2 regions of the Bradyrhizobium sp. WSM2793 genome follow, and region 1 is predicted to be linked to the other one. Evidence: riboswitches for the same ligand, from Rfam matches in the RefSeq annotation. Region 1 holds a riboswitch; the other holds the start of a gene.
The links. Region 1 has a riboswitch for cobalamin ahead of A3AS_RS0125065 (TonB-dependent receptor). Riboswitches for the same ligand answer to the same signal wherever they lie in the genome.
Positions count from the first base shown of each region.

Region 1 (7,617 bases):
GCCCCTCGAGGGCCGCGACGTCGGTGCTCTCCTTGGCGAAATCCTCGGCGTAATAGAACACCGTGTCGCGCTCGCCGATGCCGTAGAGCATGTCGGCAGCGCGCACGCGCTCGTCTGCGGGCGGAGTGTCGAGCGCGGCCAGCACGGGCGAGGGCGGTCGCAGCTCGATGCGATCGAGGCCGAGCTTTGCGCGCGCAAGCTGGCCGTAATAGGCGGTCGGATAGCGCGCGGCCGCCCGGTAGCTCATGCGAGCATCGGCCACAGCACCCATCGCCTCGGCGGCACGGCCGCGCCAGTAATGGGCACGCGACAGCGCGATCGGATTGGCCGAGCCTGCATCGATGGCGGCGAAGTGCACCATGGCCGCCTGGGGATCATTCAGGAAGCGCAGAGCGATCCAGCCGCACATGAAATGATAGTCGACGCGGTAGACTTCCTTCTCGGGCACCGCGGCGGTACGCACCACGTCATACGCCGTTTTGAACTTGCCCTGGTCGAGCAGCTTGCGCGCGAGCATGCGACGCTCGCGCCACCAGGCGTCGGTGTCCTGCGCGGCCATAGTGTCGGGCGCGGCGGCCAGGATCACCTCGGCGGCGTCGTCGATGCGATCCTTCTGGAGGTGCCATTGGGCGCAGCACAGCACATAGCCGAGATCGCGGCGCGCTTCAGTCGGTACGTCCTCGAGATAATCCTTGGCCTTGCTGGCCTTGCCGGTGACGGCGGCGCAGGCCTTGACGATCGCGAGCTCATCCTCGCCGAGCCGTTTCGCGGCGCGCCGCGCAGCCGCATAGTCCTTGGCGCCGAGCCGCTTGTCCATGCGGGCGCGATGATCCTCGGAGTTGAGCAGATCGCGGAACGCCTCGTAGGAATCCTCCTCGCTCCGCTCGGACAATTCGTCGGTGCGCCAGGCCTCGCGCACGAGCCGCGCGGCCCTGTCGGCGTCGCCTTCAGCGAGCAGCACGCGGGCGAGGGCGAACTTGCCCTTGGCGCTGGTCGGGCGGTCCATGGTGAATTTGTGCACGGTGGCCGCGTCGGCCTTCTCCTGCCACAGCCGCGCCTCGGCGCGGCGGCGAAGCAGGGCGCTGCTCGGCCAACCCGGATTGGCGGCGAGGAAGGCGGCATAACGCTTGAAATTGGCGGTGCTCTCGGAATGGCGCAGCATGAACCAGTCGGCGAGCTTCTGTCCGGCGGGATCAGCGATGCGGTCGCGCGCCGCGCTCGCATCATCCGTCTTGCCCTTGCGCGCGAGGTCGATCGCATCCTTCAGCGCGGCGAGGTCCCCGGTGAGCGGCGGGGCGGCCGGCTTCTCGGGCGGATCGTCGCCGGTCTTCTTCGACTTGCGCTTGGCCTCGGCATGCTTGCCATGGCGCGATTTCACCGCGGCATGACGCTGCTTGCCGGCTTTCGCCTCATGCGACTTCTTCGGCGCGGACGATTTGTGGCTGCTCTTGGCCGCCAGCTCGGTCGGAAGGAGGGCCATTGCGGCCACGGCAACGAGACACGCGAGCGAGCGTAGGCACTGGTTCATCCCATGGTCCCCCTGCGAAACCACTACAAACCAAGGTCCGCGACGACATGCGGCTTGAGAATCAACGACATCGAGAACGATGCCACGGCATCGTTTCGCATTCCTCACGCTGTCGCAACAATGCGGCAAAATACGGATGTGACCAGGGAACTTCGGCTGGGGAGCAAAGGTCAGCTTCTTTAACCTTTGTTAACGATCCGGGCCTGCGACGGTCAGGCTTGGTTCAGGGCGCCAGGAGGAACCAGATTGCGCGTGTTCCCGCAGCCAGATCCGGTGTATGGAGTTCCCTTGCTCCGTCCCTTTGGCCTTTGTCCCTGCAGCTATGCCGATTTTCAACCAGTCGATCAGGCGCAAGATCGTCGGTATCGCCCTCGGATTGATCGTCCTGATGCTGGTCACCTCGATCCTGTCGATGGTGATGTCGAGCCAGGTCGGCGTCCTGCTCGACGAGCTCACCAACCGCTACATCCCGGCCTATGGCGATCTCGCGCGCGCCAACATCCGCTCGCTGGAGCGATCGGTGGCGCTGCGGCGGATGATCATGATGAAGATGCAGGCGTCCTCGGACGAGGAGGCCTATGCGGCGCGCCTTCGCGAGTTCGAGGACGCCGACCGCAAGATCGAGGAGGAGGCCGAGCGCGCGCGCAAGCTGATCAACGCGATCATAGACGACCCTCGCACGCCGTCCGACAATGCCGCGCTGGCCCGGATCGAGACCCGTATCGAGACCGCCGTCGGCGAGCTGCGCCGCGATCAGAAGGAGAGCCACGCGAGGCTCCTCAACCAGATCGACGCACAGCAGATGGCGGAAGCGCGCGGCACCCTCGAGCATATCGACGCGCTGCGCGACCAGTTCAACCAGAAGATCGATGCGATCCGGGCCGACATGCTCAAGCAGGTCTTCGCCAGCACGTCGCAGGTGATCGGCCATCAGCACCAGGCGATCATCGTCTCGGGCATCGTGACGTTGCTCGCGGCGATCGTCGGCTTTGCCTTTGCGCTCCTGGTGTCCAGCGGCATCACGCGCCCGGTGCGGCTGCTGCTCGCCGGCACCCGCGAGGTCGAGGCCGGCCGCTTCGACAAGACCATCACCGTGTCCACGCAGGACGAGATCGGCGAGCTAGCCGCGGCCTTCAACCGCATGACCGAGCAGCTCAGGCACAACGAGCGCATCCGCGAGACCTTTGGCCGCTACATCGATCCCAAGGTGGTGCAGGGGCTGATCGACCGGCCCGAGGTCGCGATCGACGGCGAGCGCCGGGTCATGACCATCATGTTCTGCGACATGAGCGGCTTCACCTCGATGAGCGAGGGCATGACCCCGCGCGGCCTCGTCAGGGTGATGAACCACTATTTCACGGTGATGTCCGGACCGATCAGGAGCAATCGCGGCATCATCGACAAATATATCGGCGACGCCATCATGTCCTATTGGGGCCCGCCCTTCATCGAGGAGGACGAGCAGGCGCTCCTGGCCGGTATCGCCGCAACCGAGATGGTCGACCAGGTGCCCGCGCTGCAGAAGCAGCTGCCCGACCTGCTCGGCATCCGCGCCATGCCGGCGCCGTGTGACCTGCGGATCGGCATCGCCACCGGCGAGGTCCTGACCGGCAGCATCGGCTCCGAGCTGATGATGAGCTTCACCGTGATGGGCGATGCCGTGAACCTGGCGTCGCGGCTGGAGGCCGTCAACAAGGTCTACGGCACCCGCATCCTGATCTCGCAGGCAACTGCTGATGCGATCGGAGCGCGGCTCGAGCTGCGCGAGATCGATCGTCTGGCGGTCGCCGGCCAGAGCGCGCCGCAGCCGATCTTCGAGGTGATGGCGCGGGTGGGCGCGCTCACCGCCGCGCAGGACAGCCTGCGCACGCATTATGCCGAAGCGCTCGCGGCCTATCGGGCCCGCCGCTTCGACGAGGCGCGCGCCGCCTTCAACGCCGCGCTCGAAGCCGTCCCCGGCGACGGCCCCTCGCGCACGATGCTCGGCCGCATCGCGCAATTCGAGGCGAAGCCGCCGGAGCAGGGGTGGGACGGCGCCTGGCGGCTGGAGCAGAAATAGCCGTTTTGTTGGGCCGGCCCGCGCTGTCCGGAAAAAACGTTTCTACTCGATAACGATGTTCGCCGTGACCTATTTCCCGGGCTTAGGTTGGATGTCCTTGAGGCGTTTGACGGGGACACGCCGATGACGGAACTTCAGGACAGGCTGGAACGGTTCGAGACGCTCACCGCCGAATGCGAGCTGATCGCCAAGCTCGCCACCGACAGCACCAAGCGCGAGTTCTATCTGAAACTCTCGGAACAGTACCGTCAGCTGGCGGTGGACATGCGGCAGGCGATCGCGACCAAGGCTGCGGCCTGACGCGGGCTGCAATCCGTTCTTAAGGTTTGGCGCGCATCCTTGACGTCGCGAGCGATCGCTCGTGGTGGAAAGGCCGGGGTTCGCTGCAATGCAGCGCACCTCGCGAGTGTCATTTGCCATGCTTGACAGGGCAATCACATGCGCCTCGTTGCCGTGATCATAGTCGCGCTCATGACGGCGGCCTGCGACCAGGAGCAGGATATCACCGGCTCGACGCCGACCTGCCCGATGCGGAACTACAGCTACAATCCCCGCGACATGAACCAGTGCGTCAGTGCGTGCAAATCGTGCGATCGCGGCACCACGGTCACCTGCACCACCTCCTGCACCCTCAAGGGCGCGCGCTGAGACCACCGCTTTCTCCGGCGCACCCAGCGGCGGTGCTGGGGCACCGGAACGATTCACTTGGGTTAATCATTGAAGCAGGTGGGCAGGACGCGGAGTCCGATGGAAATGGGTATGCTCGATCCCGGTCGATTTCTGGTGTCGTGCTCGCATTGTGATGCCTGGCCGATGGCGGCCAATGTGAAGCGGTCGAGCTGGTCGGCGTCCCCGCACGAGGTCCGCTTTGTCTGCACGCGCTGTCGTCGCGAGGAGACCGCCATCGTCTCGGCCTCCGGCGAATTGACCCCGATCAAGCGCGTCGATGTTCCGCCGCACGACGTCGCTGTCGCCTGGGCCCAGGCGCAACGTGTGCGAGGGCGGACCTGAGCGCCCGGCATCCACCGGTCGATTGACTCCCGGGGCCAACGGCTCGTAAATGATCGGCGACGGTTCTCCTCAGGGAGATCAAAAGGGAATGTGGTGCGGGATTGTCCCAACGCAGGGATCTGTCTCAACGCCACGGCTGCCCCCGCAACTGTAAGCGGTGAATCTTTCGTCTCATGCCACTGGGAAACTCGGTCCTGGGAAGGCGACGCAAGGTCACGACCCGCGAGCCAGGAGACCTGCCGTCAGCCGTGGTCACACGCGAAGATGTCGGTCGGGGAGTACAGACATTAGCTTCACCGGAGCAATCCATCGCTCTGCCGTGAAACCTCGTTCGCTGTGACGTGCCACTGACGTCATACCGAGGTTACAATTGTGTCCCGTCTCGTCTCTGCCGCCAGGCGCCTTGCCGCCGGCCTGCTCGCATCCGTTTCCTTCCATTCGCTCGATCTGTCCTCCGCCTTCGCCCAGCACGCGCTTGCCGAGCAATTGCCGCCGATCGAAGTGACGCAGCCCGACGATCACAACCGCACGCGGGCGAGGGCGACCGGTGACGGCGAGGCGACTCGGCAGCGGGCGAGGACGAATGTCGCGCCGGCAGGCAATGGCGCCGGCTCATCCGGCTCCGGCGGTAAGGCTGCCGCCGGCAACGGCGGCATCGTCGGGGCCGCCACGACCGTCATCACGGCCGCGGATATCGCGCATTCGCCATCGCAGACGCTTGCCGAGATCATCGCGACGCAGACGCCGGGGGCCCAGATCACGACGCTCTATGGCGGCCAGATCGGCGCCAAGACCAGCGTGGACCTGCGTGGCTTCGGCGCCTTTGCCACCGCCAACACGCTGGTGCTGGTCAACGGACGACGGTTGAACGACGTCGACATGGCGCAGGTGGACCTCTCCACCATCCCGCTCAATTCGATCGAACGCATCGAGGTCACGCGGGGCAATTCCGGGGCGGTGCTCTACGGCGACAACGCGGTCGGCGGTGTGATCAACATCGTTACCAAAAATGGCGCCGGCGGACCGCCCGTAACCGCGCGCATCGAGGCCGGCTTCGGCTCGTTCAACACCAGGCTTGGCAATGTCTTGACCTCGCTCAATTCCGGTCCGTGGTCGACCTCGTTCTACGGCAATACGGTCAGGACCGATGGCTACCGCGATAACAATCGCAATTCGCAGCAGAACGGCGTCGGCAATCTCAATTACACGACGCCGGGCCTGAGTGCTTTTCTCACCGTCACCGGCGACAATCAGGAGCTGCGACTGCCGGGCGGCCGCACCGTCGATCCCTCCATCGGCCTCGACGAGCTCAGGGCCAACCGGCGAGGGACCAGCACGCCGTTCAACCACGCCAACCAGCAGGGTTTTGGCGCGACCGCGGGCTTCACCAAGACCCTGGTCAACGGCGTCGATCTCATTGTCGACGGCGGCGTGCGCGACAAGAAGCAGCAGAGTGCGTTCTTTTCCACCCCGACGCCGGTTCCGGCGTTCTTCACGTCGACCTATGTCGGTTCCCATCTGACGAATTGGTCGATCACGCCGCGGCTCAGCGTGAAGAGCCTGCTCCTCGGCATGCCGTCGCAGCTCCTGACCGGCATCGACTATTACGATGCGAGCTTTGAGCAGAACCGCGGCCCGGGGCAGGGGCTCTCCCCCTGGCACAATTACGACCTCAGGCAGCAGACGATTGCGGGTTATGTCCAGCACACATTGGGAATCGCGCCCGCGACCGACATCTCCTACGGCGCGCGGGTGCAGAACGTCAGACTTGCGGCACGCGACAATTTCGACCCGGCAGCTCCCTTCAACGCCGACATCGGCGCGCTGCCGCTGACGAGCAACGAGACCCAATATGCGCTGCATCTCGGGGCCGAGCATCGCCTCAACGACCAGGTCTCGCTGTTCGGCCGCATTGCGCGCGCGTTCCGCACGCCTGATGTCGACGAGCGCCTGTCCTCGGGGCCTTCCTTCGATCCCTTTACCTTCGCTGCGATCCCGCAAACGTTCCAGCTCAAGACCCAGACCTCTTGGGATATTGAGGGCGGTGTTCGCATCAAGGGCGGCGGGTTGCAGCTGCAGAGCAGTCTCTATCTGATGGATCTCACCAACGAGGTCCATTTCAATCCGGTCCTGTTCTACAACACCAATCTCGATCCGACCCGCCGCTACGGCTCGGAGACCAGCCTGTCCTATCGCGTCAACGATGCCCTGCTGCTGCGCTCCGGCGTGGCCTATACCCGCGCGGTCTTCCGCGAAGGCATCTGGGCCGGCAACGACGTGCCGCTGGTGTCGCGCTACACGGCGAGTGCGGGCATCACCTGGAACATCTGGCAGAATTACGTGGTGCTCGATGCCACCGCGCGCTTCTGGAGCGAGCGACGCATGGACAACGACCAGGCGGGCACCCAAAAGCCGATTCCCGCCAACGGCACGATCGATCTCAAGCTCAGCGGCCAGGTTGAGCGCTACTTCTGGTCCCTCAGCGTCAACAATGTGCTGAATGCGCTCTACTACGACTACGCCATCGCGAGCACCTTCACGGACGGCCGCTTCAGCGCCTATCCGCTGCCCGGCCGCACCTATCTGCTCAAGGCCGGCGCAACGTTCTGATTTTCGTCACGCGCCCCTAAATGGACTAGAATTCGAAAGAAGGAGATTCAACCATGGCTCTCAGCATCCTGCCGTCTGGTGGCGATCGCTTCCGGCTTCACCCGGTCGCGCCGCGCCTTGCGCCGATATTCTGCTTTGCGCTGCTGACGGCGTCATGCGCGCTCGCAAGTTTTGCGTTTGCCTGCGCCACGCCGTTCGCGGCCTTCGCCGTCGTTGCCGCGGCGATGCTGCCGCAGCGTCCGGCGCTGCTCGTCGTCACCGGCGCCTGGCTCGTCAACCAGACCATCGGTTTCGGCGTGCTGCATTATCCCGTTGACGCCAACACGATTGCCTGGGGCTTCCTGATCGGCGCGGCTGCGCTTCTGGCGACCGCGGCCTCGTCGACGGTACTCGGCCTGCTGCCGCAGGG
Region 1 covers NZ_KB902791.1:317,241-324,857, forward strand. The annotation lists gene A3AS_RS0125040 (transglycosylase SLT domain-containing protein) at 1-1,528, opposite strand, end outside; gene A3AS_RS0125045 (adenylate/guanylate cyclase domain-containing protein) at 1,851-3,587, shown strand; gene A3AS_RS48490 (hypothetical protein) at 3,711-3,887, shown strand; gene A3AS_RS0125055 (hypothetical protein) at 4,026-4,235, shown strand; gene A3AS_RS0125060 (hypothetical protein) at 4,335-4,598, shown strand; cobalamin riboswitch at 4,642-4,857, shown strand; gene A3AS_RS0125065 (TonB-dependent receptor) at 4,971-7,208, shown strand; gene A3AS_RS0125070 (hypothetical protein) at 7,262-7,617, shown strand, end outside.

Region 2 (7,617 bases), on a different contig from region 1:
AGAAGACGTCGCGGAACAGGCCCGACACCCGCAGCGTGACGTCGATGCGGGGACGGCCGAGCTCGGCCGGCGCGACGATGTCGTATCCGATGACGCGGCCGGAGGCGTGATCCCAGCGCGGCGCAAGGCCGGCCAGATGCAGCGCCATCGCAAATTCCTCGCCCGCGGTGCGCATCGTTGCCGAGCCCCAGAGATCGACCACGAGGCCCTTCGGCCAGTCGCCGTGATCCTGCAGATGGCGGCGCAGCAGCTCTTCGGCAAGCTTGATGCCCTGCGCATGCGCCGACGGCGTCGGCACCGCGCGCGGATCGACGGCAAAGAGATTGCGTCCGGTCGGCAACACGTCCTGACGGCCGCGATAGGGCGAGCCCGACGGTCCCGGCGCAACGCGCTTGCCGGCAAGTGCCGAACGCAACGCATCGCGCTCCGCATCGCCGCAGGCGCCGCAGCCGAACACATGCAGGCCGTCGCCGAATTGGCTTTCCTTGAGATCGCAGACGAAGCGATCGATCCGCGGAATGGCTTCGGCGGGCGCGGCCAAGGCATCCAAACCGAGATCGTCCTCGAGGCCCGCCACGCGCGCCTCATCACGGATCGCTGCGATCAATCGCCGACGGCGTGCGGGATCGAGACCATCGGCGGTCGAATATTCGTCGAGGAGCTGTTCGAGCCGGCGCAAGCCTTCGGGCACGGCGGATGCGGCGAGCGGCGGCGGCAGATGGCCGATGGTCACGGCCCCCAAGCGCCGCTTGGCCTGCGCGGCCTCGCCGGGATCGTTGACGATGAAGGGATAGATCACGGGAAGATCGCCGATCAGGGCTTCCGGCCAGCACGCGGACGACAGCGCCACGGATTTCCCGGGCAGCCATTCCAGCGTGCCATGTGCGCCCATGTGCACGACGGCGTCACAGGCCTGCTGCCGAAGCCAGAGATAGAACGCGACATAGGCGTGGCGCGGCGTGCGGGCGAGATCGTGATAATCGGTATCGCGCGTGGTCGCATCGCCGCGTTCCGGCTGGACCGCGATGACCGACTTGCCGCATTGGATCGCGGCGAAATGAAACGCGCCGTCGCGGCAGCTCGGATCACTCTCCGGCGCGCCCCAGGCTTGCGCAAGATCATCCTGCAAAACTTGCGGCAGGCGCGAAAGCGCCGCGCGATAATCGGCGATGCCCCAGGTGAGCCGCTGCCTTAGCAGCGCCTCGCCGAGCGCATGGACCGGCGCAACATCGAAGCCGGCCTCAGCGAGATCGGACACCAACGCCTCGACCGAGGCCAGCGCATCGAGCCCGACCGCATGCGCGATCTGGTGCGGACGGCCCGGATAGTTCGAGAGCACGAGCGCCAGATGCTTCTCACCGGCCGGCGTCTCCGCAAGTCGCCGCCACGCCGCGACGCGCGCAGCGACGGCCGTCACGCGCTCCTCATCGGCGCGATGCGCCAGGTGTGAGAACTGCAGATCGGGGTCACGAATGCCGGCTGATTTGAAGCTAACCACGCCCGCGAACAGCCGGCCGTCGACCTCGGGCAGCACCACATGCATCGCGAGATCGCCAGGCGACAGGCCGCGCAGCGAGTCCGCCCAGTCCTCGCGCCGGGCGGTGGAGAGCGCGACCTGGAACACCGGGCACGCTGCGGCATCGAGCGGCGTCGTGCCGTCGTCGCCAGCCGCGGAGAACGCCGTCGCGTTGACGATCGCGGCGGGAGGATTTTGCGCAAGATGCGCCCGCAACCAATCCGCGACGCCCGCGGCCTTCAGCGAGGTCACGAACACGCCGCAGGCTTCAAAGCCGCGCCCGCGCAGCGCTGCGATCAGGGCATCGACCGGGCCCGTATCCGCGGCGGTGAGATATGAGCGATAGAACGTCACCAGCGCGCGCGGCCTGCCCTCGCCGTGCGCCGGTGCCGCAATGACGCCGCGGGCGGGATCGTAGAACCCCATCTCGGGTACGGCGGTGTCGCCGATAACAGGCCCGGCATAGAGTCCCGAAGCCAGTGCGAGCTGTGCGATCGCGGCTTGCGCGGCGACCGGTCCGCCGGTGTCGCAGAGCACCTTGAGCCGGCGCAGCGTCGAGACCGGCAGGGTCGAGTATGCATCGAGCCGCGGGTCGTCACGACCGTCGGCCGGCAGCACGGCCAGCACAATGCCACGGTCCTTGGCGAGCTGCCGGAGCACAGCCAGACCATACGGCCAGTAGGACTCACCACCAATCAGGCGAACCAGAATGCCACGCGCCTGAGACAGCGTGCGCTCGATATAGGTGTCCACTGACAGCGGATGGCGCAGCTCCGCGAGATTGGCGAGCCGCAATGACGGCAGGCTCTCGCGACCACGCCGCCAGCCGGCTGCGAACGCCGCGAGATCCGAATCCGAATACGAGAGCACCACGAGATCGGCCGGGTCCTGGCCGATATCCCTTGGCGTCGCGGTCTCCTCCAGACCACGGCTCTCGCGGAAGACGACGTGCATCAGATACCAAGTCCTGACCTGATTGCGGCCTCGTCGATATCGCCGTGCTCGCCGATCACGACGAGCTTCGACCGCCTGTGACCTGCGCCCCAGGGCTTGTCGAACTGGTGGCGCACACGCTCGCCGACCGCCTGCAGCAGCAGCCGCATCGGCTTGCCCGCGACCGCGATATAGCCCTTAGCGCGCAGCACGTTCTGCTCGCGCGCCAGCTTCTGGACGGATGCGACCAGCGCATCGACGTCGGCGACTTCAGGGAGGTCGACCACGACCGAGGCGAAATCATCGTGCTCGTGCTCTTCCTCGCCGTCATGATGCGAGGGACGCGCGGCGAGATCGTTCTCGGCGGCAGCGCCAAGACCGAGGATGACGCGCGCATCGATCGCACCGTCGGTCACGGGGAGCATCGGCACGCGGCGCGGCATCTCGGCGGTGATGGCAGCCTTGGCCGCTTCAAGTCCCGCCGCGCCAGCGAGGTCGGCCTTGGTCAGCAGCACGATGTCGGCGCAGGCGATCTGATCCTCGAACACTTCCGACAGCGGCGTCTCGTGATCCAGGCTCTCGTCCGCCGCACGCTGCGCTTCGACGGCGTCAGGATCCGGCGCAAAGCGGCCAGCGGCGACAGCCTCGGCATCGGCGAGCGCGATCACGCCGTCGACGGTGATCCGCGAACGGATCTCCGGCCAGTCGAATGCCTTCAGCAGCGGCCTGGGCAGCGCCAGGCCCGAGGTCTCGATCAGGATGTGATCGGGCCGCACCGGCCGCGCGAGCAGTTTTTCCATGGTCGGAATGAAATCGTCGGCAACCGTGCAGCAAATGCAGCCATTGGCGAGCTCGACGATGTTCTCCTCCGGGCAATTGGCGTCGGCGCAGGATTTCAAGATCTCGCCGTCGACGCCCTCACTACCGAACTCGTTGACGAGCACCGCGAGCTTCTTGCCGCCGGCATTGCTGAGCAGATGCTGGATCAGCGTCGTCTTGCCCGAGCCGAGAAAACCCGTGACCACCGTAACCGGGACTTTTGCGAGCGAGTTCATTCGGCGGCCTCCGGCACGACGGCAATGGGGGGAATGCGGGCAAGCGACTGCTTGCGGAATATTTCCGGCCGGCTGCGCCAGGGCACAAGGCCGTCAGGCGCGGCCGCATAGGCCGCGGCGCCCGCGACCACGTCCTGCGCATTCGCATCGGACAGGCGGCCATAGACGTAGGACCAGCGGCCGGGCGCGCTCAGCGCCACCGAGCAGCCCTGGTTGCAGGCCGACAGGCATTCGACGGGAACCACATTGACACCCTCGGGCACGCCCGCGTCGAGGATCGCCCCATGCAGGCGCTTGCCGGGCGTCGCCTCGCCCTCGCCTGGCGTCTCGCCGGCACGGCAGGTGATGCAGACGTGAAGTGTGACGGTCATCGCCTCTTCCAGATAACAGCGGGAGGCGATGAGGCACACGGACCATTCTTCAGAAGGCCCGTTTTCCCCGTCGCGGAACACCCCGTCCGCCGGTCCAAAACTCGTCCGCGCTGGCAGGTCTCCCGGCTTGCGGAGCAGGGTTTTCCCCTTCGATCCCCGCCTTCCCGATTCCCTGAGGGAATCAGTGGCTTCGGACATCTCTCCGGTCACGGTCGCGGGGGCGGCTGCATTTTGGACCCAAATCTTGCCGATTCGGACCCTATCGCATTCCCTCTTCGCCTGTCATAGGACAGGAACCAACGCCGGGCCACCATTTGCCGGTGGCCGCCACTTGTCAAGCCGAAGGACCGGGACCCGATGACGCCTGAACCGGATACAAAAACGGCCGAAGAAACCGACACCCGCCACGCCACGAAAATGGCGAAGAAGAAGGCCGCCCGCGACAAGATCATGGCGACCAAGAGCGGCGAAAAGGGCCTCATCATCGTCCACACCGGGGCCGGCAAGGGCAAGTCCTCGTCGGCCTTCGGCATGATCGTCCGCTGCGTCGCGCATGGCTTTCCCTGCGCAGTCGTGCAATTCATCAAGGGCGCCTGGGATACCGGCGAGCGGCGCCTGCTCACTGGCCATTTCGGCGACCTCTGCCAGTTCCACGCCATGGGCGAAGGTTTTACGTGGGAGACGCAGGACCGCGCCCGCGACATCGCCGCCGCGCGCGCCGGCTGGGAGAAGGCCAAGGAGCTGATCCTCGATGAGAGCCTGCGCATGGTCGTGCTCGACGAGATCAACATCGCGCTGCGCTACGACTATCTCGACATCGCCGAGATCGTCGAGTTTCTGACCACCTCGAAGCCGCCGATGACGCATGTCGTCCTCACCGGCCGCAACGCCAAGGACGAGTTGATCGAGATCGCCGATCTCGTCACCGAGATGACGCTGGTGAAACATCCCTTCCGCTCCGGCATCAAGGCACAGGCCGGCGTCGAGTTCTGAGTTCGATGGCACGCGCGCTGATGATCCAGGGGGCCGGCTCGGACGTGGGCAAATCGCTCATCGTCGCCGGTCTCGCGCGTGCCTTCACCCGGCGCGGCCTGCGCGTGCTCCCGTTCAAGCCGCAGAACATGTCGAACAATGCCGCCGTCACCGTCGACGGCGGCGAGATCGGCCGCGCACAAGCGTTGCAGGCCCTCGCCGCTCGCGTAGACCCGCACACCGACATGAACCCCGTGTTGCTCAAGCCCGAGACCGACATCGGCGCGCAGGTGATCGTCCACGGAAAGCGCATCGCGACCGCGCGTGCGCGCGACTATGCCGCGATGAAGCCATCGCTGATGGGCGCGGTGCTGGAGAGCTTTGAGCGGCTGAAGGGGCGCGCCGATCTGGTGCTGGTGGAAGGTGCCGGTAGCCCGGCCGAAGTGAACCTGCGCAAGGCCGACATCGCCAATATGGGCTTTGCGCGCAAGGCGGACGTGCCGGTCGTGCTGGTCGGCGACATCGACCGCGGCGGCGTCATCGCCCAGCTCGTCGGCATCAAGACCGTGATCGACCCCGACGATGCCGCGATGATCCAGGGTTTTGTCATCAACAAGTTCCGCGGCGATCCCTCGCTGTTCGACGATGGCTACAGGCTGATCGAACAAAGAACGGCCTGGCTCGGCTTCGGCGTGCTGCCCTGGTTCGCCCGCGCCGGCGAGCTGCCGGCCGAGGATGCGCTCGGCCTCAGCGACGCGCGCAAGCCGGGCCAGTACAAGATCGCCTGCCTGGCGCTGTCGCGGATCGCCAATTTCGACGATCTCGATCCGCTCAAGCTCGAGCCGGGCGTCGACCTCGTGATGGTGCGCCCGGGCGAGCCGATCCCGGGCGATGTCCGCCTCGTCATCATTCCCGGCTCAAAATCGACGCGCGGCGATCTCGCCTTCCTGCGCGCGCAAGGCTGGGACATCGATCTGCTCGCGCACCACCGCCGCGGCGGCCATGTGCTCGGCCTCTGCGGCGGCTATCAGATGCTTGGGCGCAGCGTCGCCGATCCTGACGGCATCGAAGGCACCGCAGGCGACACGCCGGGCCTCGGACTTCTGGACGTGGACACGGTGATGAGTCCGCAGAAGACGCTGACGCGTGTCGCGGCCGTGCATACCGACACGGACCAGCCAATCGAGGCGTACGAAATCCACATCGGCCGCACTGACGGGCCGGATCGCGCGCGCCCGTTTGCGAAGCTGAACGGCGAGCCCGAAGGCGCGATCTCGCGCGATGGCCGCGTGCAGGGCAGCTATCTGCACGGCCTGTTCACGTCGGATGATTTCCGCAAGGCGTATCTGGCCATGCTCGACATTCCCGCAGGTGGCGAGCCCTATCAAGCCAGGGTCGAAAGCGCGCTCGATGCGCTGGCCGATCACATCGAAAAGCATCTCGACGTGGAAGGACTGCTCGCGCTAGCGCGCTAGCACCTCGGCAAGCCGCGTCCATTCGGCTTCGCTACCCGGAAGCCCGAGGCGCAACCATGTCGGCCTTTGTGCGAAGACGCGCGACCAGATCTGGCTTCGTGCCAATCTCTCTTGTGCGGCGAGCGCGCCGGGCGTCTCGTAGAGACGGAACAGCGGCGTCCCCCCAAGCAGCATCCAGCCTTGCGCGTGCGCTATGGCATCGAGGCGAACACAGCCCCGGGCAAGTCGCGCTGACGTGGCCTCGGCCCAGGCGTCGTCACGCAACGCGCGACAGCCGATCGCGATCGCCGCTCCCGAAACCGGCCATGGACCCGACATCGACGCAAGCTTGCCTATGTCGGCGGCATTGCCGATCGCGAAGCCGAGCCGCAGGCCGGCAAGACCATAGAACTTTCCGAAGGAGCGCAGGATCAGCAGTCCCGGCCGACCGGCCTCCGATGCAAGCGACAGCAGCGGAACGGCGTCGACAAAGCTCTCGTCGATGACGAGGCGGCCGACGCGCGGCAGCAGTGCGAGCAGATCCTTCGGTGCATGATGCTGACCGCCGGGATTGTTGGGATTGACGACGATGGCGAGATCCGCGCCTGCCAGCGCGTCGAGCTCGCTGGCCTCCTGGACATCCCAGCTTGCAGCCGACAGAACCCCTGCGTATTCATTGTAGGTCGGTCCGAGGATGCGGGCGCGGCCGGTTGGTACCAGTTGCGGCAGCAATTGAATGGCAGCCTGCGCGCCGCCCATCGCAACGAGCGGTGCGCTGGTGCGATAGGCACGCTGCGCCGCCTGATGCAGGGCGTTGATGTCGGATCGCGACGGCAGCGCATTCCAATGGTGCGGATCGATCTCGGCCACGGGATAAGGCAGCCGGTTGATCCCTGTCGACAGATCGATCCAGTCTTCCGCGCGTCCGCCAAAACGCTGCTGTGCCAGATCCAGATTTCCACCGTGCTCGCGCATGCCCCGTTCTTTCACGCGAAGGCCAGGATCGCAAGCAGGCCGGCGAGCAGCATCATGGCGCGGCGGTAGACCGTCAGTGCCTCGGCGATATCAGCGGCGCGCGGGTCGCGCGCGCCTTCGTTCAGCCAGGGCTCGTCGGTCGCGCTGCCGTGATAGATGCGAGGGCCGCTGAGCCGGACGCCGAGCGCGCCGGCCATGGCCGCTTCCGGCCAGCCGGCATTGGGCGAGCGGTGACGGCGTGCATCGCGCGTCATGCATGACAGCGCCTCCGATCGCCGAGGAGCCAGCAGCACGAACAGACATCCGGTCAGCCGTGCCGGAATGAAATTGGCGACATCGTC
Region 2 covers NZ_KB902768.1:488,964-496,580, reverse strand. The annotation lists gene cobN (cobaltochelatase subunit CobN) at 1-2,470, opposite strand, end outside; gene cobW (cobalamin biosynthesis protein CobW) at 2,470-3,504, opposite strand; gene A3AS_RS0102125 (DUF1636 domain-containing protein) at 3,501-3,875, opposite strand; cobalamin riboswitch at 3,970-4,191, opposite strand; gene cobO (cob(I)yrinic acid a,c-diamide adenosyltransferase) at 4,233-4,868, shown strand; gene A3AS_RS0102115 (cobyric acid synthase) at 4,874-6,322, shown strand; gene cobD (threonine-phosphate decarboxylase CobD) at 6,311-7,276, opposite strand; gene cbiB (adenosylcobinamide-phosphate synthase CbiB) at 7,288-7,617, opposite strand, start outside.
Region 2: it holds a riboswitch for cobalamin, as region 1 does, so the genes downstream of both, A3AS_RS0102125 (DUF1636 domain-containing protein) here and A3AS_RS0125065 (TonB-dependent receptor) in region 1, are expected to answer to the same signal.